DNA from 2 places in the Streptomyces collinus genome. Region 2 is predicted to be linked to the other one. Evidence: predicted binding sites of a transcription regulator. Region 2 holds the regulator's gene; the other holds the start of a gene.
The links. Region 2 encodes HrcA, which represses chaperone genes, less so after heat shock. Its sites were predicted from a motif close to TTNGCACTCNGNNNNNCNGAGTGCNAA; they were not measured.
Positions count from the first base shown of each region.

Region 1 (10,916 bases), 2.5 Mb from region 2:
GAGCAGATCGCCTCCCAGGACCTGCTCACCGACCCGGCCAGGCTGTACCGCGTCGCGGACGCGGTGACGACGGGCCTCACCACGGACACCGGCCTGGACTCCCTCGCCGAACTGACCCGGCTCGGACAGAGCCTGCAGGGCCTCTCGGCGAGCGGGGTGCGGACGGTGATGATGCCCGTGGTGCGGGCGCCGTCGGACCCCAACCGGGTGGTGGCGGAGGAGCCGGAGGCGGGGAGGCTGTGGGAGTCGCTGCGCTGACCTGCGCGAACGTGTCACGGAAAAATCTTCGAGAAATTCCGGCGAGCATGTCGATCCGTCGTTCTCCCGATCGACGCAGGGGTGAGAGCGGGGAAGAGCCCCGCTCCCGAGGACCCCGAGGAGTCACCATGCCGCGCTTTCTCACGCTGATCCGCATCGACGAGAAGAACGCCCCCGCCGAGGGCCCGAGCCCCGAGCTGATGGACCGGATGGGCAGGCTCCTGGAGGAGATCACCAAGGCGGGGGTCATGCTCGACACGGCCGGGCTCACTCCGACCTCCGACGGCAGCCGGGTGACGTGGGAGGGCGGACAGCTCTCCGTCACCGACGGGCCGTTCACCGAGTCCAAGGAGGTCATCGGCGGCTACTCGATCAGCCAGTGCAAGGACAAGGCCGAGGCGATCGAGTGGACCAAGCGGTTCCTGTCGCTGCACGAGGACTACTGGACGATCACCGCCGAGGTCCGGCAGATCGCCGAGGACTGACCGGTCCGCGCGCCGGTTCTGTTTGGCCGGGCGGCACCACGGGTGTCTGATGGTGGGCTGTGACCCCGCAGCCCACCCCGGCCTCGCAGTCGCCTTCGGATCCGCAGCCGGCCGAGGCCCCGCAGCCCGCCTCACCCCCACCACCCCGACCCGACCGTACCGCCGAGGTCATCGAGACCGTCTTCCGGATGGAGTCGCCCCGGATCATCGCCGGTGTCGCCCGGGTCGTCCGGGACGTCGGGATCGCCGAGGAACTCGCGCAGGACGCGCTGGTCGCGGCACTGGAGCAGTGGCCGCGGGACGGGGTGCCCGACAACCCGGGCGCGTGGCTCATGAGCACCGCCCGCCACCGTGCCGTCGACCTGGTCCGGCGCCGGGAGAACTACGCCCGCAAGCTCGCGGAGATCGGCCGGGACCTGTCGGAGACGGCTCCCCCTCAGGAGCCCGCCGACCTCGACGACATCGACGACGACCTGCTCCGCCTGGTCTTCACCGCCTGCCACCCGGTGCTCTCCACCGAGGCCCGCACCGCCCTGACCCTGCGCCTGCTCGGCGGCCTCACCACGACCGAGATCGCCCGCGCCTTCCTCGTCCCGGAGCCGACGGTCGCGCAGCGCATCGTCCGCGCCAAGCGCACCCTGGCGACGAAGAACGTCGCCTTCGAGGTGCCGCACGGGCCCGACCGCGAGGCCCGCCTCGGCTCGGTCCTCGACGTCATCTACCTGATCTTCAACGAGGGGTACGCCGCCACGGCCGGCGACGACTGGCTCCGGCCGTCCCTGTGCGAGGACGCCCTCCGCCTGGCCCGGGTGCTCTCGGGCCTCATGCCGAAGGAACCCGAAGTGCACGGCCTCACCGCGCTCCTGGAGCTGCAGGCGTCCCGTACGGCGGCCCGCACCGGCCCCTCCGGCGAGCCGGTCCTGCTGAAGGACCAGAACCGCTCCCGCTGGAACCGCATGCTCATCGCCCGCGGCTTCACCGCACTGGGCCGGGCCGAGGCCACCTCCGGCGGTGCCCCGGGCCCGTACCTCCTCCAGGCGGCCATCGCCGCCTGCCACGCGCACGCGTACACCTACGAGGAGACCGACTGGTCCCGCATCGCCACCCTCTACGGTCTGCTGGCGGCCCGCTCCCCGTCCCCGGTGGTGGAGCTGAACCGCGCGGTGGCCGTCTCGATGTCCGAGGGCCCGGCCGCGGCCCTCGTCCTCGTCGACGCCCTGGCCGGCGACCCCACCCTGCGGGACTACCACCTGCTGCCCAGCGTCCGCGGCGACCTCCTCGCCCGCCTCGGCCGTACGCCGGAGGCCCGGGCCGAGTTCGAACGGGCGGCCTCCCTGACCCGCAACGAACGGGAGCGGGAGCTGCTGCTGCGCCGGGCCGCGGAACAGCCGTGACGGTCAGGCGGGGTGCCCGATGAGCATCGCCGGTGCCCCCGCGACCCGGGTCAGGAACACCGTGGCCGCGTGCGGCCCCTGCGGCTTGACCTTCTTGCGGAGCTCCTCCGGCTCGACCGCCGAGCCCCGCTTCTTGACCGTGAGAATGCCGACCTGGCGCTCCCTCAGCAGCGCCTTCAGCTTCTTGACGTTGAAGGGCAGGTGGTCGGTGATCTCGTAGGCGGTGGCGTACGGGGTCGGGTGCAGGGCGTCCGCCGTGACGTACGCGATGGTCGCGTCGAGCAGCCCGCCGTCGACCTGGTCGGCGACCTCGGCGACCAGGTGGGCGCGGATGACGGCGCCGTCGGGCTCGTAGAGGTAGCGGCCGGGCGGGCGGACGTCCGGGTCGGGCAGGCCGCGGGAGAGCAGGGTGCGGGGGCCCGGCAGGAGGGTCGCCCGGACCGCCCCCGGCTCGGTGCCGAACCACAGCACCGCCTCCTTGACGTCCCCGCCGTCGGAGATCCACTCGGCCTCGGCGTCCTCGGGGACCGCCTCGTGCGGGATGCCGGGGGCGACCTTCAGCGCGGCGCCGCGCGGGGCCCGGCGGGCGGCGGACACGGCCCAGGACAGGGGCGGCGAGTAGGCCTCGGGGTCGAAGATCCGGCCGCGGCCGCCGCGCCGGGCGGGGTCGACGAACACGGCGTCGAAACCGGCCGTGTCCACGTCCGTGACATCCGCCTCGCGCACCTCGATGAGACCGGACAGGCCCAGCGCGTCGGCGTTCGCCCGGGCCGCCGCGGCCGTCTGCGGGTCCCGGTCCACGGCCAGCACCCGGATCCCGGCGCGGGCCAGCGCGATCGCATCACCCCCGATGCCGCAGCACAGGTCGGCGACCGAGGTGATGCCCGCCTCGGCCATCCGCCGGGCCCGGTAGGCCGCCACGCTCGCCCGGGTCGACTGCTCGACCCCGTTCGGCGTGAAGAACATCCGGCCCGCGTCCTCGGCCCCGAACTTCGCCACCGCGCGCTGCCGCAGCCGCGCCTGCCCGAGCGCCGCCGACACCAGCTCGGCGGGGTGCTCGCGACGCAGCCGGGTCGCGACGGCCAGCTCCTGCGCCGGGTCGGTGTCCCGCACCTCGTCGAGGAGGGCGCGGCCTTCGGGGGTGAGGAGGGGAGCGAGGTCGTTCACCGGATCATTGTCGGCCACGGCGGCGGGCGGGTGGCGTGTGGGCCAGTCGGTGGATGGCGGGGGCGCCGGCCGCGGTGTCGGGCCGGGATCGACGGGAGGCGCTGCGAGGATCCGGCGTCATGCGAGCAGTCGTACAAAATGACAAAAGCCGGGCATGGGGGGTATCAAGGCGGAGGTCCGCACGCGTGCGGACCGGCCTCGCCGTGCTCGTGCTCGCCGCCATCGCCTCCGGCTGCGCGCAGGACGGCGGCAGCGACCAGGTCACCCCGGCGGGTGGCCAGCAGCCCCTCGACGCGCCCCCGGCCCGCGCGCTCGACTCCTACGCCACCAAGCTGCGCGCCGCGCACGCCGCCCGGGTCGCCGCCGCGCACCGCTGGGGCCTGCGCAAGGTCCCGCGCGCCGCCCCGCCCGCCCCCGCGCAGAAGCCGAGGATCAGGACCCGCAAGGGCTTCGAGGTGGACGGCCACCGGGAGCTGGACCTGCCGCCCGTCTTCACCAGGGTCCCCACCCGGGACAAGGTCGTCTTCCTCACCATCGACGACGGTGCCGAGAAGGACCCGGCGTTCCTGCGGATGATGAGCGACCTGGACGTCCCGTACACCGCCTTCCTCAGCGGCTACCTGGTCAAGGACGACACCCGCTACTTCCGGAAGATGCAGTCCAAGGGCGTGGTCCTGAACAACCACACCCTCCACCACCCCAATCTGCGGGGCATGTCCTACCGGGCGCAGAAGCGCGAGATCTGCGGCATGCAGAGCTACCTGGAGCGGCGGTTCGGCAAGCGCCCCACCCTCTTCCGCCCGCCCTACGGCAGCTACGACCGGGCGACCCTGCGCGCCGCCAAGACCTGCGGCATCGCGTACGCGCCCCTGTGGAACCAGGAGGTCTTCGCCGACCACTGGGAGTACCGCGAAGGGGACCGCAAGCTGCGCCCGGGGGACATCGTCCTCACGCACTTCCGGGGCCCCGAACAGTGGAAGGGCACGATGGCCGACATGATCCGCCGCTTCCTGAACAAGGTGACGGCCCAGGGGTACGCGGTCGGGCGGCTGGAGGACTACCTGTGAGGCGGCCGGCCGCCGCCGTGCTGTGCGCGGTCCTCGTGGCCGGCTGCGCCGGGGGCCCGGCGGAGCGGCCGGGCGCCGCCGACGGCCGGGCGCAGGACCCGGCACGCGCGGAGGGCGCCACCCACCCGCTGCCGCCCGTCGTGGACCACGTCCCCACCCGCGAACCCGTCGTCTTCCTCACCTACGACGACGGCGCCGAGCGCGACCCCCGCTTCGTCGGCCTCGTCCGTGAACGGCGCCTCCCCGTCAGCATGTTCCTCACGGACAGCGTCGTGGGACCCGGCTACGGCCACTTCGCCCGGCTGCGCGCGGTCGGCGCGTCCATCCAGAACCACACCCTCGACCACCCCGCCCTGCGCGGCCTGCCCTACGCCGGCCAGCGCGCCGAGATCTGCGGCCAGCAGCACAAACTCCGCTCCCGCTTCGGCATCAGCCCCCGCCTCTTCCGCCCGCCCTACGGCACCTACGACCGGACGACCCTGCGCGCGGCGGCCGACTGCGGCATCACGGCGGTCGTACTGTGGCGCGCGTCCCTGAACGCCGAGGGCGGACTGACGTACACCCGGGGTGAGCCGGGCCTGCGGCCGGGCGACATCGTCTCGGTTCCGGCGGGCGAGACGATGTCTCCGAGCCTGACGGAACGGACCGTGCGGCTGCTGCGCGAGATCGAGCGGAAGGGGCTTCGGGTGGGGCGCCTGGAGGACCACCTGTAGGACCGCCCGCCGGGTCGGCCGGAGAGAGTGCCCGGCCGACGCGCCGTCCGCAATTAGCAGTCCGCTTGACCGAGTGCTAATCGCAGTCATAGTCTCGGCTCTGGCACTCCCCCTAGGAGAGTGCCAACACAGCGACGGGCAGGTCCGGCACCCGCGACGACGGATCCACCTGGTCGCCACCTCAGACAGTTAACCCCGTGAGATCTCCGAAGGGGGAGGTCGGATCGTGACGACCACCAGCTCCAAGGTTGCCATCAAGCCGCTCGAGGACCGCATTGTGGTCCAGCCGCTCGACGCCGAGCAGACCACCGCCTCTGGCCTGGTCATCCCGGACACCGCCAAGGAGAAGCCCCAGGAGGGCGTCGTCCTGGCCGTGGGCCCGGGCCGCTTCGAGGACGGCAACCGTCTTCCGCTCGACGTCTCCGTCGGCGACGTCGTGCTCTACAGCAAGTACGGCGGCACCGAGGTGAAGTACAACGGCGAGGAGTACCTCGTCCTCTCGGCCCGCGACGTGCTCGCGATCGTCGAGAAGTAATTCACCCGGCATTACCAGCATTGCAGTGGACTGCGCCCCTGGCCCCCGCGACCTTATGAAGCCGGGCGTCGGGGGCGCGGTTCGTTTCACCCACGTTTTCCGAGAGGGCTGAACCGCTCCCATGGCGAAGATTCTGAAGTTCGACGAGGACGCCCGTCGCGCCCTCGAGCGCGGCGTCAACAAGCTTGCCGACACGGTCAAGGTGACGATCGGCCCCAAGGGCCGCAACGTCGTCATCGACAAGAAGTTCGGCGCTCCCACCATCACCAACGACGGTGTGACCATCGCCCGCGAGGTCGAGGTCGAGGACCCGTACGAGAACCTCGGTGCCCAGCTGGTCAAGGAGGTGGCGACCAAGACCAACGACATCGCGGGTGACGGTACGACCACCGCGACCGTGCTCGCCCAGGCGCTCGTGCGCGAGGGCCTCAAGAACGTCGCCGCCGGCGCCTCCCCGGCCGCCCTGAAGAAGGGCATCGACGCCGCCGTCGCCGCGGTCTCCGAGGAGCTCCTCGCGACCGCCCGTCCGATCGACGAGAAGTCCGACATCGCCGCCGTCGCCGGTCTGTCCGCCCAGGACACCCAGGTCGGCGAGCTCATCGCCGAGGCCATGGACAAGGTCGGCAAGGACGGTGTCATCACCGTCGAGGAGTCCAACACCTTCGGTCTGGAGCTGGACTTCACCGAGGGCATGGCCTTCGACAAGGGCTACCTGTCGCCGTACTTCGTGACGGACCAGGAGCGCATGGAAGCCGTCCTGGACGACCCGTACATCCTCATCACGCAGGGCAAGATCTCCGCCATCGCGGACCTCCTGCCGCTGCTGGAGAAGGTCATCCAGTCCAACGCCTCCAAGCCGCTGCTGATCATCGCCGAGGACGTCGAGGGCGAGGCCCTCTCCACCCTCGTCGTGAACAAGATCCGCGGCACGTTCAACGCCGTCGCCGTGAAGGCCCCCGGCTTCGGCGACCGCCGCAAGGCGATGCTGCAGGACCTGGCCGTCCTCACCGGCGCCACGGTCGTCTCCGAGGAGGTCGGCCTCAAGCTCGACCAGGTCGGCCTGGACGTGCTCGGCTCCGCCCGCCGCGTCACCGTCACGAAGGACGACACCACGGTCGTCGACGGCGCCGGCAACAAGGACGACGTGCAGGGCCGCGTCGCCCAGATCAAGGCCGAGATCGAGTCCACCGACTCCGACTGGGACCGCGAGAAGCTCCAGGAGCGCCTCGCGAAGCTGGCCGGCGGCGTGTGCGTCATCCGCGTGGGTGCCGCCACCGAGGTCGAGCTCAAGGAGCGCAAGCACCGTCTGGAGGATGCCATCTCCGCGACCCGCGCCGCGGTCGAGGAGGGCATCGTCTCCGGTGGTGGCTCCGCGCTGGTCCACGCCGTCAAGGTCCTCGAGGGCAACCTCGGCAAGACCGGCGACGAGGCCACCGGTGTCGCGGTCGTCCGCAAGGCCGCCGTCGAGCCGCTGCGCTGGATCGCCGAGAACGCCGGCCTGGAGGGCTACGTCATCACCTCCAAGGTCGCCGAGCTCGACAAGGGCCAGGGCTTCAACGCCGCCACCGGCGAGTACGGCGACCTGGTCAAGGCCGGCGTCATCGACCCGGTCAAGGTCACCCGCTCCGCCCTGGAGAACGCCGCCTCCATCGCCTCCCTCCTCCTCACGACCGAGACCCTGGTCGTCGAGAAGAAGGAAGAGGAGGAGCCGGCCGCCGCGGGCCACGGCCACGGCCACGCCCACTGAGGCACCGGCCTGGTAGCAGAAGCCCCCGTTCCGCCCAGGCGGGACGGGGGCTTCTCCCGTAGGTCCTGCCGGTCACAGCTCCAGCGGGTCGAGCACTCCGAGCTGCTGCATCAGCCCCAGCCGGTCGTACTGCCACCAGCCCTCGGCGATCTTCCCGTCCGGCGTGCAGCGGTGGACGGTCGTCCCGGTCATGGTGACCTCCTGGCCGGTCGGCGCGATCCCGAGGAAGTCGCCGGTGTGACGCCCGTGGAAGGTCCACCGGGTGCAGACCCGGTCGCCCTGCGCCATCTGGTCCTCGATGGTGAACGAGAAGTCGAACCCGCCCCGCCACACCTCCACCTCGCGCCGGAGCGCGTCGAGCCCGATGACGTCCTGCACATTGGCGGGATCGTGGTCGTGGTAGTCCTCGATGAACACGTCGTTGAACGGCGGCGCGTCCCCCTGGCCCGGTGCGAGCTCGAAGAACCTGCGCGCGGTGGCCGCGTACAGCTGCTCGTCCCGCACCACGTCCAGGTCCGTGAAGGTCGGCGTCTCCTCGCAGAGCGCCACCATGTCCTGGAAGATCCGGTCGGTCTCCGGCAGCCCGGAGTTGCGCATCGCCTCCTCGTACGAGGGGAACTCCACGATCTCCACGATGTGCGAGGAGTCGGCCCGGTCCTTCGCCACCACACTGTGCGACGCGGTCCGCTTCCCCTTGGTCTGCTCGACCCACCGGTCCATCAGCCGGTTCATCTCGTCGAGCCGGCTGGTCCTGCATTCGATGAGCTGTACGAAGGTCATGGCCTCGCCTCCGGCCCCCCTGGGTCCGGCTGAACAGCTTCATTGTCCCAAGGGGAGTGCCCGGGTGCCTCCCGGCTGCCGGCGGAGGAAGAGGAGCCGGCCGACGCGCGCCTACTGCGGCCCGTACTTCCGGCCCGTCCTGGAGGACACCGCCCCCAGCATCCCCCGCGGCACCAGCTTCGCCGCCCCCATCAGCGCCTTGTAGCGCGGGTCCGGGATGGACAGCGTCCTGCCACGCGCCAGATCGTGCAGCGCCGCCGCCACCAGCTTGTCCGCGTCCAGCCACATCCAGCCCGGGATGTTGTCGGTGCCCATCCCCGCCCGGTCGTGGAACTCGGTGCGCACGAAACCCGGGCAGAGCGCCATCAGCCGTACGCCGCTGCCGGCCAGGTCGCGTGCCGCACCCTGCGTGAACTGCACGACCCAGGCCTTGGAGGCGCCGTAGGTACCGCGGGGCACGAAGGCGGCCACCGACGCGACGTTGACCACGCCGCCCCGGCCGCGCTCGCGCATGGCCTCGGTCGCCGCCGACGTCAGCCGCAGCACCGCCTCGCAGTGCACCTTGAGCATCCGCAGCTCGTCGGCCATGGAGACGTCGAGGTAGCGGCCCTTGTTGCCGAACCCGGCGTTGTTGATCAGCAGGTCGACGGGGTTCTTGCGGTCGCCGAGGCGCCCGGCCACCGCCTCGATCCCCTTGTCCTCGGCCAGGTCGGCCGTCAGCACCTCCGCCTCGATGCCGTGCCGGTCGTGCAGCTCGGTCGCCTGCTCGCGAAGCCGCTTGGTGTCGCGGGCCACCAGCACCAGGTTGTGCCCGTCCGCCGCCAGTCGCCGCGCGAACGCGGCCCCGATGCCTGCCGTCGATCCCGTAATCAGAGCCGTTGTCATGGCAGAAGGTTAGTGACCTGGACTGAGTGCGTCCGCTTCCCCGTGGGGCCGTCCGTGGTGAAGGGTCCGTGGAGACAGGCGTGGTGAGCGGCGATCAGGCCCCGTACTTCTCCTCGTACTCCCGAGCCGTCCGCAGCAGCTCAGGGTGCAGGGCCTCGCCGGCGGCCAGCAGGCGCGGCAGCAGCGTCCGCTCGGTCGTCACCGCCCGGAACTGCAGGGCCACCGTCACGTCGTGGCGGGGCCGGTGCACGATCTCGACGGCATCGCCCGCGCGGATCTCCCCGGGCACGATCACCCGCAGATACGCCCCCGGCGCACCCCGCTGCGTGAACCGCTTGACCCAGCCCTTCTCGCCCAGGTGGCCCTGGAACGTCCGGCACGGGATCCGGCCGGAGGTGACCTCCAGCACCACCTCGGGCCCCACCCGCCAGCGCTCGCCGATCAGCGCACCGGACACGTCCAGTCCGCTGGTCGTGAGGTTCTCGCCGAACGCGCCGTCGGCCAGCGTCCGGCCCAGCTCGCGCTCCCACTCGTCCAGGTCCTCGCGGGCCATGGCGTACACCGCCTGGTCGTCGCCGCCGTGGTGCTCCAGCTTGCACACCGCGTCACCGGCCAGCCCGCTCCCGCCGACGCCCTTGGGCCCGGGCGCCGACACCCGCACCGGCCCGTCGACCGGCCGCTTGTCGATCCCGGTCACGCCCCCGGGGCCGTCCGCGTACGGCGCGGCCTCGGCGCGCCCCAGATTCACAGACAGAAGCTTCATGCTCCGCACGGTAAGCGACCACACCCCAAAGCGTCGACGCATTATTCGCATCACCATCAAAGGGTCGCTTATCCTCGAAGGGTGATCGAAGCTCGTCATCTCCGCGTCCTGCGCGCCGTCGCGACCACCGGCTCCTTCTCCGCCGCGGGCCGCGAGCTGGGCTGCACCCAGCCCGCCGTGAGCCAGCAGATGAAGGCCCTGGAGACCTCCGTCGGCACGCCGCTGCTGATCCGCACCGGACGGGAGATGCGTCTGACCCAGGCCGGCGAGGCCCTGGTGCGGCACGCCACCGGCATCCTCGCCGGGCTCACGGCCGCCGAGGAGGAGGTCGCCGCCATCGCCGGGCTGCGCGCGGGCCGGGTCCGGCTCGTCTCCTTCCCCAGCGGCAGCTCCACCCTCGTCCCCACGGCCCTCGCGGCGCTGCGCGCGGCGCACCCGGGCACCCGCGTCTCCCTGGAGGAGGCCGAGCCGCCCGCCTCCGTGGGCCTGCTGCGCGAGGGCGACTGCGACGTGGCGCTCGCCTTCCGCTACGAGGGGGCGGCGGGCGCGGAGGAGTGGGACGACCTCGTCGTACGGCCGCTGCTGTCGGACCGGCTCGTCGCACTCGTGCCGGAGCGGCACAGGCTCGCGGGCGCGGAGTCCGTCGCCATCGGCGAGCTCACCGAGGAGCCGTGGATCGCGGGCTGCCCGCGCTGTCGCGGACAGCTGGTCGAGGTGTGCGCGGCGGCCGGCTTCACCCCGCGCATCGACTTCGCGACCGATGACTACCCGGCCGTCGTCGGCCTCGTCGGCGCCGGTCTGGGCGTGGCCGTGCTGCCCCAGCTGGCCGTCGAGTCGGTACGGCCCCGGGGGGTGCGCACCGTTCGCCTCGAACCGGCGGTGCGCCGGGAGATCGTCGCGCTCACCCTGCCCGACCTCGCACAGGTCCCGGCCGTGGCGGCGACGCTCGACCAACTGGCCCGGGCCGCTCGCCGCTAGCGCGGCCCACGCGTCCCAAAAACCAACGGCACGCGTGCGCGTGCCCGTTTGCAGAAACGTTCCTTCAGTTGTTCGAGACGGTGTGCCCGCCCGATGCCGACGCCGACACCAGCCGGTTGCGCGCCCGCCCCATCAGCTCTTCGC
Region 1 is NZ_CP133771.1:5,376,571-5,387,486, forward strand. Features, by position in the region: gene RFN52_RS24620 (LCP family protein) at 1-258, shown strand, start outside; gene RFN52_RS24625 (YciI family protein) at 387-743, shown strand; gene RFN52_RS24630 (RNA polymerase sigma factor) at 803-2,137, shown strand; gene RFN52_RS24635 (class I SAM-dependent methyltransferase) at 2,141-3,304, opposite strand; gene RFN52_RS24640 (polysaccharide deacetylase family protein) at 3,490-4,371, shown strand; gene RFN52_RS24645 (polysaccharide deacetylase family protein) at 4,368-5,084, shown strand; gene groES (co-chaperone GroES) at 5,311-5,619, shown strand; gene groL (chaperonin GroEL) at 5,741-7,366, shown strand; gene RFN52_RS24660 (ester cyclase) at 7,439-8,146, opposite strand; gene RFN52_RS24665 (SDR family NAD(P)-dependent oxidoreductase) at 8,258-9,031, opposite strand; gene RFN52_RS24670 (MOSC domain-containing protein) at 9,126-9,794, opposite strand; gene RFN52_RS24675 (LysR family transcriptional regulator) at 9,876-10,772, shown strand; gene RFN52_RS24680 (WhiB family transcriptional regulator) at 10,837-10,916, opposite strand, start outside.
Region 1: the regulator HrcA is predicted to act here: its motif matches at 5,138-5,164, upstream of groES (co-chaperone GroES).

Region 2 (10,916 bases):
GCACCAGCACCGCCAGATCGTGCGCGGTGTGCCCCGGGCCGACGTTCGCCAGCAGCACCTGCCGCCCGCCGCCCAGGTCGAGCGTCCACTCGCCGGAGACCAGGTGGCCGGGCGGGACCAGCCGCTCCGCCGCCTCCTGGGCCGTGGGCGCCGCCAGGCCCTGGCGCACCCCGTCCTCACGCAGTTCCTCGCGGTCCCGCACCCGCGTCAGCAGCGCGTCCACGCCCACCGCGCCGAACACCTCGGTGTCCGGGAGCGCCGCGGCGCCGAAGACATGGTCGAAGTGCGGATGGGTCAGCGCGAGATGTGTCACACGGTGACCGGTGAGCGCCCGCGCCTGCGCGCCCAGTTTCGCGCCCTCGGCGAGGCTCGACCCCGCGTCGATCATGAGGACCGCCCCCTCCCCGGCGACCAGCCCGATCGTGCAGTCCCACACCGGCAGCCGGCACCGCCCCACGCCGGCGGCCACGCGCTCCCATCCGAGGTCTTCCCAAGTCACCGTCATACGGCGACGCTAGCGGTGCGCCCCGCTCGGGGCACGGCGCCGCACGACCAGCCTTGCCGGGGGTGTACCCCACCGCCGTACACTGGGCCGGGGGATGCTGGCACTCGCACGCGCAGAGTGCCAGGCTCGACAGGCAGGACCACGGGCGGACGACTTCTGGAGGTGTGCGCGATGCTCAGTGAACGCAGGCTTCAGGTGCTGCGCGCCATCGTCCAGGACTACGTCGGCACCGAGGAGCCGGTGGGCTCCAAGGCCCTCACCGAGCGGCACAGCCTGGGCGTCTCCCCGGCCACCGTCCGCAACGACATGGCGGCCCTGGAGGACGAGGGGTACATCGCCCAGCCGCACACCAGTGCCGGGCGCATCCCCACCGACAAGGGCTACCGGCTGTTCGTCGACAAGCTCGCCGGCGTCAAGCCGATGACCGCGCCCGAGCGGCGCGCCATCCAGAACTTCCTCGAAGGTGCCGTCGACCTCGACGACGTCGTGGCGCGCACGGTGCGGCTGCTCGCGCAGCTCACCCGCCAGGTCGCCGTCGTGCAGTACCCGTCGCTGACCCGGTCCACCGTGCGGCATGTGGAGTTGCTCTCCCTGGCGCCCGCGCGCGTCATGCTCGTGCTGATCACGGACACCGGGCGGGTCGAGCAGCGCGTGGTCGACTGCCCGGCGCCCTTCGGTGACGCCTCGCTCGCGGACCTGCGCGCGCGACTCAACAGCTGCGTGGCGAACCGCCGTTTCGCGGATGTGCCGAGTCTGGTGGAGGATCTCCCGGAGGCGTTCGAGCACGAGGACCGGGGTACGGTCTCTACGGTGCTCTCCACACTTCTGGAGACGCTCGTCGAGGAGAACGAGGAGCGGCTGATGATCGGCGGCACCGCCAATCTGACCCGCTTCGGACATGACTTCCCTCTCACGATCCGGCCGGTGCTGGAGGCGCTGGAGGAGCAGGTCGTGCTCCTCAAGCTGCTCGGCGAGGCGAAGGATCCGGGCGTGACCGTACGGATCGGTCACGAGAACGCCCACGAAGGACTCAACTCCACGTCCGTCGTGTCGGTCGGCTACGGTTCGGGCGGCGAGGCAGTCGCCAAGCTCGGCGTGGTCGGACCGACCCGCATGGACTACCCGGGAACGATGGGAGCGGTACGCGCAGTGGCACGGTACGTCGGACAGATCCTGGCGGAGTCGTAGTGGCCACGGACTACTACGCCGTACTCGGCGTGCGCCGCGACGCGTCGCAGGAAGAGATCAAGAAGGCCTTCCGGCGGCTCGCGCGCGAGCTGCACCCGGACGTCAACCCCGATCCGAAGACCCAAGAGCGGTTCAAGGAGATCAACGCCGCTTACGAGGTGCTGTCGGACCCGCAGAAGAAGCAGGTCTACGACCTCGGCGGCGACCCGCTCTCGCAGGCCGGAGGCGGCGGCGCGGGCGGCTTCGGAGCCGGCGGTTTCGGGAACTTCTCGGACATCATGGACGCGTTCTTCGGCACGGCGTCGCAGCGCGGACCGCGCTCGCGCACCCGCCGCGGCCAGGACGCGATGATCCGCATCGAGGTCGAACTCGACGAGGCCGCCTTCGGTACGACCAAGGACATCCAGGTCGACACGGCCGTCGTCTGCAACACCTGTAGCGGTGAGGGCGCGGCCCCGGGCACCTCCGCCCAGACGTGTGACATGTGCCGCGGCCGCGGTGAGGTCTCGCAGGTCACCCGGTCCTTCCTGGGCCAGGTCATGACGTCCCGCCCCTGCCCGCAGTGCCAGGGCTTCGGCACGGTCGTCCCGACCCCCTGCCCGGAGTGCGCCGGTGACGGCCGCGTCCGGTCCCGCCGCACGCTCACGGTGAAGATCCCGGCCGGTGTCGACAACGGCACGCGGATCCAGCTCGCCGGCGAGGGCGAGGTCGGCCCCGGCGGCGGTCCCGCCGGTGACCTCTACGTCGAGATCCACGAGCTGCCGCACAGCACGTTCCAGCGGCGCGGCGACGACCTGCACTGCACGGTGACGATCCCCATGACGGCGGCGGCCCTCGGCACGAAGGTGCCGCTGGAGACGCTCGACGGCATGGAGGAGGTCGACATCCGTCCGGGCACCCAGTCCGGCCAGTCGATCCCGCTGCACGGCCGGGGCGTCACGCACCTGCGCGGCGGCGGGCGCGGCGACCTCATCGTCCACGTCGAGGTCCAGACCCCGACCAAGCTCGACCCCGAGCAGGAGCGCCTGCTGCGCGAGCTCTCCAAGCTCCGCGGCGAGGAACGGCCCACGGGGCAGTTCCAGCCTGGGCAGCAGGGGCTGTTCTCGCGGTTGAAGGATGCCTTCAACGGGCGCTGAGGTGAGCGGTCCGGCCGCTGCCGGGGGTCCGGGGGTTGTCCCCCGGGCAGGCGCGGTCAGCCTGGGCAGCAGGGGCTGTTCTCGCGGTTGAAGGACGCCTTCAACGGGCGCTGAGACCGGGCGTGCTTCTGGTCTATGCCAGTCGGCAGGCCGGTTTCGGAGTTGTTCGGAGGACGTGACAACATGCGGTCATGTCCTCCGCACTGACCGATCTCTTCCCCCTCCCGATCGTGCAGGCCCCCATGGCGGGCGGCGTCTCCGTACCGCAGCTCGCCGCGGCCGTGTGCGAGGCGGGCGGGCTCGGGTTCCTCGCCGCCGGGTACAAGACCGCCGACGGGATGTACCAGGAGATCAAGCAGCTCCGGAGCCTCACCAGCAGGCCCTTCGGCGTCAACGTCTTCATGCCCCAGCCGGAGTACGCAGACCCCGCCGCCGTCGACGTCTACGCCCACCAGCTGGCCGGCGAGGCCACCTGGTACGAGGCCGAGCTCGGCGATCCGGACAGCGGACGCGACGACGGCTTCGAGGCCAAGCTCGTGGTGCTGCGCGACAACCCCGTGCCGGTGGTGTCGTTCCACTTCGGCGTCCCGAGCCGTGAGGTCGTCGACGCCCTGCACCGCGTCGGCACCTTCGTCCTGGCCGCAGCGACCACCCCCGACGAGGCCCGGGCCGTCGAACGGGCGGGTGCGGACGGGGTCATCGCCCAGGGCGTCGAGGCCGGCGGCCACCAGGGCACGCACCGGGACGTCCCCGAGACGGACGGTTCCGGCCTCGGGCTGCTGTCGCTGATCGCCCAGGTCCGCGAAGCCGTGAGCATCCCGATCGTCGCCGCCGGCGGCATCATGCGCGGCAGCCAGATCGCCGGTGTGCTCGCGGCGGGCGCGAGCGCCGCCCAGCTGGGCACCGCCTTCCTCGCCACGCACGAGTCGGGCGCGAACGCACTGCACAAGCGGGCGCTGACCAACCCCCTGTTCGTCCGAACGGAGTTGACCCGGGCGTTCTCCGGGCGGCCCGCGCGCGGCCTCGTCAACCGGTTCCTGCGCGAGCACGGTCCGTACGCGCCCGCCGCCTACCCCGAGATCCACCACCTCACCTCGCCGCTGCGCAAGGCCGCCGCCAAGGCCGGTGACGCGCAGGGCATGGCGCTGTGGGCCGGGCAGGGGCACCGCATGGCGCGGGAGCTGCCCGCCGGGCAACTGGTCGAGGTGCTGGCCGGTGAACTGGCTACCGCCCGGGCCTCGTTGGCGGGCGGGGGCGTGCTGTGACCGCGCCGGTGTTCGTGGTCGAGCACTTCGACGCGGGCGGGGGCGGCCGGTACGTCCTCGACGGACCGGAGGGGCGGCACGCCGTCTCCGTGAAGCGGCTGCGGGCCGGTGAGGACGTCGTGCTGACGGACGGGGCGGGCCGCTGGGCGGACTGCGTCGTGCTCGACACGGAAGGCAAGGACCGACTGATCCTCCAGCTGGACTCGGTGTCCGAGGAGCCCGCGGAGGAACCCCGGGTCACGGTCGTCCAGGCGCTGCCCAAGGGCGACCGGGGCGAACTCGCCGTAGAGACGATGACCGAGGTCGGCGTCGACGCGATCGTTCCGTGGGCGGCGGCCCGCTGCATCACGCAGTGGAAGGGCGACCGCGGGGCCAAGGCGCTGGGCAAGTGGCGGGCGACGGCCCGGGAGGCCGGCAAGCAGTCCCGCCGGGTGCGCTTCCCGGAGGTCGCGGAGGCGGCGACGACCAAGCAGGTCGCCGCCCTGCTGGCCCGGGCGGACTTCGCCGCCGTGCTGCACGAGAGCGGCGACGAACCGCTGGCCACGGCCGAACTGCCGGCCACCGGCGAGATCGTGCTGGTCGTGGGGCCCGAGGGGGGCGTGGCGCCGGAGGAGCTGGCGCTGTTCGAGGAGGCGGGGGCGCAGGCGTACCGCCTCGGGCGCAGCGTGCTGCGCACATCGACTGCCGGGACGGCCGCCGCGGCCGTGCTCCTGGCACGCACCGGACGCTGGTCCTGATCCCCTTGGAGGCACCGTGGAGCTCGCACAGGTTCGTCTGCTCGTGACCGACTTCGCCGCTTGTTACCGCTTCTACGGCGAGGTCCTCGGCCTCAAACCGCAGTCGGGCGCGGCGGACGGTCCGTACGAGAAGTTCAGCCCCGCCGTGGGCTCCGCGGGGATCGCGTTGCAGGACCGGTCGATGATGGCCGAGGTGCTCGACGAACTGGGCGACACGGCCGAGGGCCACCGCTCCCTCGTGGTGCTGCGGGTGGACGGGCTGGACGCGTACTGCGAGGAGATCACGATGCGCGGCGCCACGGTGCTGCACGGCCCTGCGCCCATGACGGACCGGATGCGGGTGGCGCATCTCAAGGACCCCGAGGGTAACTTGGTGGAGCTCCAGGAGTGGCTGCTGCTGCGCGGCTGACGCCTTTGCGCCCTACCGCGCGGCCTCCGTCAGTGGCAGGCTCCCTTCCATGGGGGCTTCGAGGAGGAATCGGCTGGGGCCGCGCGGTCGGCGAGTGGCGGTCGCGGCGACGTTCGGCGCGCTGGCGGTGGGCGGCGCCGTCGCCTGCGAGCCCGGCAGCATCAGCTCCGCGTCCGTCGCGTACACCACCGACGAGACCGTGACCAAAGAACTCAACCGGCAGAAGGCGGGCGTGCGTTGGCTCACCTGCACCGCCAACTACGGGGAGAGCGGCGGGAAGGCGTCACCCTCGGCGCGTGAGCGGACCGTCGCGACCGTCGACTGCGAGGGCGAGACCAAGGACGGCAAGGACATCACCGTCGACGGCAAGGTCACCCACGCGGTGGACGGTGCCTGCGTGCGCGGGAAGATCACCGCCAAGGTGGACGGCAAGGTGTGGTTCGAGGTCGACGGGCTCGGCGACTGCAACTCCACCAGTCCGCCCCCCGTCGGCGGGCCGTCGGCCGGGCAGCCCGGGCCGACCGTCACGGTGACCGTCACCCAGACCATCTGGTGCGAGAAGTATCCGGACTGCCGCCCCGTCGAGGGCAAGTGATCCGAACCCTGTCCGCGCGGCGTGGTCCCTGCATAGGGTGATCAGGTGACATCGTCTGCTTACCTCCGGTTCCCCCATGTGCACGGTGACCTGGTCGCCTTCACCGCCGAGGACGACGTGTGGCTCGCCCCGCTCGACGGCGGCCGGGCCTGGCGGGTCAGCGCCGACAACATGCCGGTGACCCACCCCCGCATCTCGCCCGACGGCACCACGGTCGCCTGGACCTCCACCAGAGACGGCGCCCCCGAGGTGCTCATCGCCCCGGTCGACGGCGGCCCGGCCAAGCGGCTGACGTACTGGGGGAGTCTCAAGACGCAGGTGCGTGGCTGGACCCCGGACGGCGAGGTCCTGGCGATCAGCACCGAGGGGCAGGCGAGCCTGCGCCGCACCTGGGCACGCGCCGTCCCGCTGGACGGCGGCCCGGCCACCACTCTGCCGTACGGGCCCGTCGGCGACGTCGCCCACGGCCCGCACACGGTGCTGCTGTCCGCGCCGATGGGCCGCGAGGCGGCCTGGTGGAAGCGGTACCGGGGCGGTACGGCGGGCAAGCTGTGGATCGACCGCGAGGGCGACGGGCAGTTCGTGCGGCTGCACGAGGACGTCGACGGGAACATCGAGTACCCGCTGTGGGCGGGCGACAGGATCGCCTTCCTCTCCGACCACGAGGGCACAGGAGCGCTCTACTCCTCCCTCGCCGACGGGTCCGACCTGCGCCGCCACACCCCCCTCGACGGTTTCTACGCCCGGCACGCCGCGACCGACGGCACCCGTGTCGTCTACTCCAGCGCCGGTGAACTGTGGGTGCTGGACGACCTGGAGGGGGCCGAGCCGCGGCGGCTGGACGTGCGGCTGGGGGGACAGCGCACCGATCTCCAGCCGTTCCCGGTGAACGCCTCCCGCTGGTTCGGCTCGGCGTCCCCGGACCACACCGCGCGCGGCAGTGCGGTCGCCGTGCGCGGCTCCGTGCACTGGGTCACCCACCGCGCCGGCCCGGCCCGCGCACTGGCCGCCACGCCCGGGGTGCGGGCCCGGCTGCCGCGGACGTTCCGCGCGGACGGCGAGGAATGGGTGGTGTGGGTGACGGACGCCGAGGGCGACGACGCCCTGGAGTTCGCGCCCGCCACCGGACTCGCCCCCGGGGCGACTCCCCGCCGGATCGCCGCCGGGCAGCTCGGCCGGGTGCTGGACCTCGCGATGGCACCCGACGGCAGCCGGGCCGCGGTCGCCTGCCACGACGGCCGCCTGCTGCTCGTCGAGCGGGAGACGGGCGAGGTGCGCGAGGTGGACCGCAGCGAGCACGGCGATGTGTCCGGGCCCGTCTTCTCGCCCGACTCGTCCTGGCTGGCCTGGTCCCACCCCGGCCCCCGGCCCCTGTGCCAGCTGAAGCTCGCCAACACCACCGACCTGTCGGTCACCGAGGCCACCCCGCTGCGCTTCCAGGACTACGCGCCCGCGTTCACCATGGACGGCAAGCACCTCGCGTTCCTGTCGACCCGCTCCTTCGACCCGGTCTACGACGAGCACGTCTTCGACCTGGCCTTCGTGGTGGGCGCCCGGCCGCATCTGATCACCCTCGCGGCCACCACGCCCTCCCCGTTCGGGCCGCAGCGGCACGGCCGCTCCTTCGAGACACCGGACCGCGAGGAGACCCCCGACAGCGAGGGCACCCCCACCACCCGCATCGACCTCGAAGGCCTCGCCGACCGCATCGTGCCCTTCCCGGTCGAGGCCGCCCGCTACACCAACCTGCGCGCCGCCAAGGACGGTGTCCTGTGGCTGCGCCACCCGGTCACCGGTGTGCTCGGCGCGTCCCGGGCCACCCCCGACGACCCCGACCCCAAGTCCGAGCTGGAGCGTTACGACCTCGCCCAGCAGCGCGTCGAGCATCTCGCCGTCGACGCCGACCACTTCGCGGTCAGCGGTGACGGCAAGCGGGTGCTGCTGTGGACCGACGGGCGGCTGAAGGTCGTGCCCAGCGACCGGCGCGCCTCGGGCGACGACGACAGCGACTCCAACATCACCGTCGACCTGGGCCGGGTACGCCAGTTCGTCGACCCGGCGGCCGAGTGGCGCCAGATGTTCGACGAGAACGGCCGCATCATGCGGGACCACTTCTGGCGGCCCGACATGAGCGGCGTCGACTGGGACGGCGTCCTCGACCGCTACCGCCCGGTTGTGGAGCGGCTCGCGACCCACGACGACCTGGTCGACCTGCTGTGGGAGGTCCAGGGCGAGCTCGGCACCTCGCACGCCTACGTCACCCCGCGCGGCGGCCACGGCGGCGGCCCCCGCCAGGGCCTGCTCGGCGCCGACATCTCCCGCCACGAGGACGGCAGTTGGCGCGTCGACCGCATCCTGCCCTCCGAGACCTCCGACCCGGACGCCCGCAGCCCGCTGGCCGCCCCGGGCGTCGCGGTACGCCCCGGGGACGCCATCGTGGCGATCGCCGGCCAGCCCGTCGACCCGGTCGCCGGCCCGGGTCCGCTGCTGATCGGCACGGCGAACAAGCCGGTCGAACTGACCATCTCCCCGTCCGGCGGCGGCGACCCCCGGCACGCCGTCGTCGTCCCGGTCGCCGACGAGGAGCCCCTGCGCTACCACGCCTGGGTCGCCGACCGCCGCGCCTACGTCCACGAGAGGTCCGGCGGCCGCCTCGGCTACCTCCACGTCCCCGACATGCAGGCCCCCGGCTGGGCCCAGATCCACCGCGACCTGCGCGTCGAGGTCGCCCGGGAGGGCCTGGTCGTCGACGTCCGCGAGAACCGGGGCGGCCACACCTCGCAGCTGGTCGTCGAGAAACTGGCCCGCCGTATCGTCGGCTGGGCCGTCCCGCGCGGCATGCGCCCCTACAGCTACCCGGAGGACGCCCCGCGCGGCCCCGTCGTGGCCGTCGCCAACGAGTTCTCCGGCTCCGACGGCGACATCGTCAACGCGGCGATCAAGGCCCTCGGCCTCGGCCCGGTCGTCGGCACCCGCACCTGGGGCGGCGTCATCGGCATCGACAGCCGCTACCGCCTCGTCGACGGCACCCTGGTCACCCAGCCCAAGTACGCCTTCTGGCTGGAGGGCTACGAGTGGGGAGTGGAAAACCACGGCGTGGATCCCGACGTGGAGGTCCCGCAACGCCCGCAGGACTACGCGGCGGGCAGGGACACCCAGCTGGACGAGGCGATCCGACTGGCACTGGAAGCGCTGGAGGCAGTACCGGCGAAAACGCCCCCAGGCCTGCCAACTTAAGGGGCGCGGGGAACTGCGCGACCAGCCCGAACGCGCCCGCACCCGACGACGATACGATGCCCGAGTAGGACCACATTCGGCCAACCCCCGGAGGGAAAATGGCAGGGGAGCCCCAGGAAGACTGCCTGTTCTGCAAGATCGTCGCAGGCACCATCCCGGCGACGATCGTCCGCCAGACAGACACCACCATCGCGTTCCGCGACATCAACCCCCAGGCCCCCACCCACGTCCTGATCATTCCCAAGGCGCACTACGAGAACGCCGCCGCACTCGCCGCCGCCGACCCGGCCCTCACCGCCGACATGGTCCGTGAGGCCCAGGCCGTCGCCGACGAGGAGAAGCTCGACAGCCACCGCCTCGTCTTCAACACCGGCAGCGGCGCCGGCCAGACGGTGTGGCACGTGCACGGCCACGTGCTCGGCGGCCGCGGCCTCGAATGGCCCCCGGGGTAGTCCGCCTTGTCCGTACGTGAACTCGTGGTCCTCGGCACCGCCAGCCAGGTCCCGACCCGGCACCGCAACCACAACGGCTACCTGCTGCGCTGGGACGGCGAGGGCATCCTGTTCGACCCCGGCGAGGGCACGCAGCGCCAGATGCTGCGTGCCGGGGTCGCCGCGCACGACCTGAACCGGATCTGCGTCACGCACTTCCACGGCGATCACTCCCTCGGCCTCGCCGGTGTCATCCAGCGCATCAACCTCGACCGGGTCCCGCACGAGATCACCGCCCACTACCCCCGCTCCGGGCAGCGCTTCTTCGACCGGCTCCGGTACGCCACCGCCTACCGCGAGACCGTCGGCATCACCGAGGCCCCGGTCGCCACCGACGGGCCGCTGGCCCGCACGGGCGGCTACACGCTTCAGGCCCGCAAGCTGTCGCACCCGGTGGAGTCCTACGGCTACCGGATCGTCGAGCCCGACGGCCGCCGGATGCTGCCCGAGCGGCTCGCCGCGCACGGCATCAAGGGTCCGGACGTCGGCCGGATCCAGCGCGAGGGAGAACTCGGCGGGGTCTCACTCGACGACGTCAGCGAGACGCGGCGCGGGCAGCGCTTCGCGTTCGTCATGGACACCCGGCTGTGTGACGGCGTGTACGCGCTCGCCGAGGGCTGCGACATGCTCGTCATCGAGTCGACGTTCCTCGACGAGGACGAGGAACTCGCCGTCGAACACGGGCATCTGACAGCCGGTCAGGCAGCCAGGGTGGCCCGGGACGCCGGCGTGCGGCACCTCGTGCTGACCCACTTCAGCCAGCGCTACACCGACCCGGACGAATTCGAGCGCCAGGCCCGGGCCGCCGGGTACGAGGGTGAGCTGACCGTGGCCCATGACCTACTGAGGGTGCCGGTTCCGAAGCGTCGGTGAAACGGCCGTACGATGAATTGATGTCCCTCCCCAAAGCCGAACTGCACCTTCACATCGAAGGCACCCTGGAACCGGAACTCGCTTTCGAGCTCGCCGCGCGCAACGGTGTCACGCTGCCGTACGCCGACACGGACGAGCTGCGCGAGGCCTACCGGTTCGAGGACCTGCAGTCCTTCCTGAACCTGTACTACGAGCTCATGGCCGTCCTGCGCACCGAGCGCGACTTCGAGGACCTGGCGAACGCCTACCTCGCCCGGGCCGCCGCGCAGGGCGTGCGGCACGCGGAGATCTTCTTCGACCCGCAGGCCCACACCAGCCGCGGGCTGGACATCGGCACGGTCGTCGAGGGGCTGTGGCGCGCGCTGGGGAGCAGCGAGGCGAACCACGGCGTCTCGACCCGGCTGATCCTGTGCTTCCTGCGCGACGAGTCCGCCGAGTCGGCCCTGTCCACGCTGGACGCCGCCAAGCCCTACCTGGACC
Region 2 is NZ_CP133771.1:2,922,672-2,933,587, reverse strand. Features, by position in the region: gene RFN52_RS13260 (MBL fold metallo-hydrolase) at 1-505, opposite strand, end outside; gene hrcA (heat-inducible transcriptional repressor HrcA) at 677-1,693, shown strand; gene dnaJ (molecular chaperone DnaJ) at 1,693-2,829, shown strand; gene RFN52_RS13245 (nitronate monooxygenase) at 3,021-4,094, shown strand; gene RFN52_RS13240 (16S rRNA (uracil(1498)-N(3))-methyltransferase) at 4,091-4,831, shown strand; gene RFN52_RS13235 (VOC family protein) at 4,848-5,240, shown strand; gene RFN52_RS13230 (hypothetical protein) at 5,290-5,835, shown strand; gene RFN52_RS13225 (S41 family peptidase) at 5,881-9,072, shown strand; gene RFN52_RS13220 (histidine triad nucleotide-binding protein) at 9,171-9,524, shown strand; gene RFN52_RS13215 (ribonuclease Z) at 9,531-10,436, shown strand; gene RFN52_RS13210 (adenosine deaminase) at 10,457-10,916, shown strand, end outside.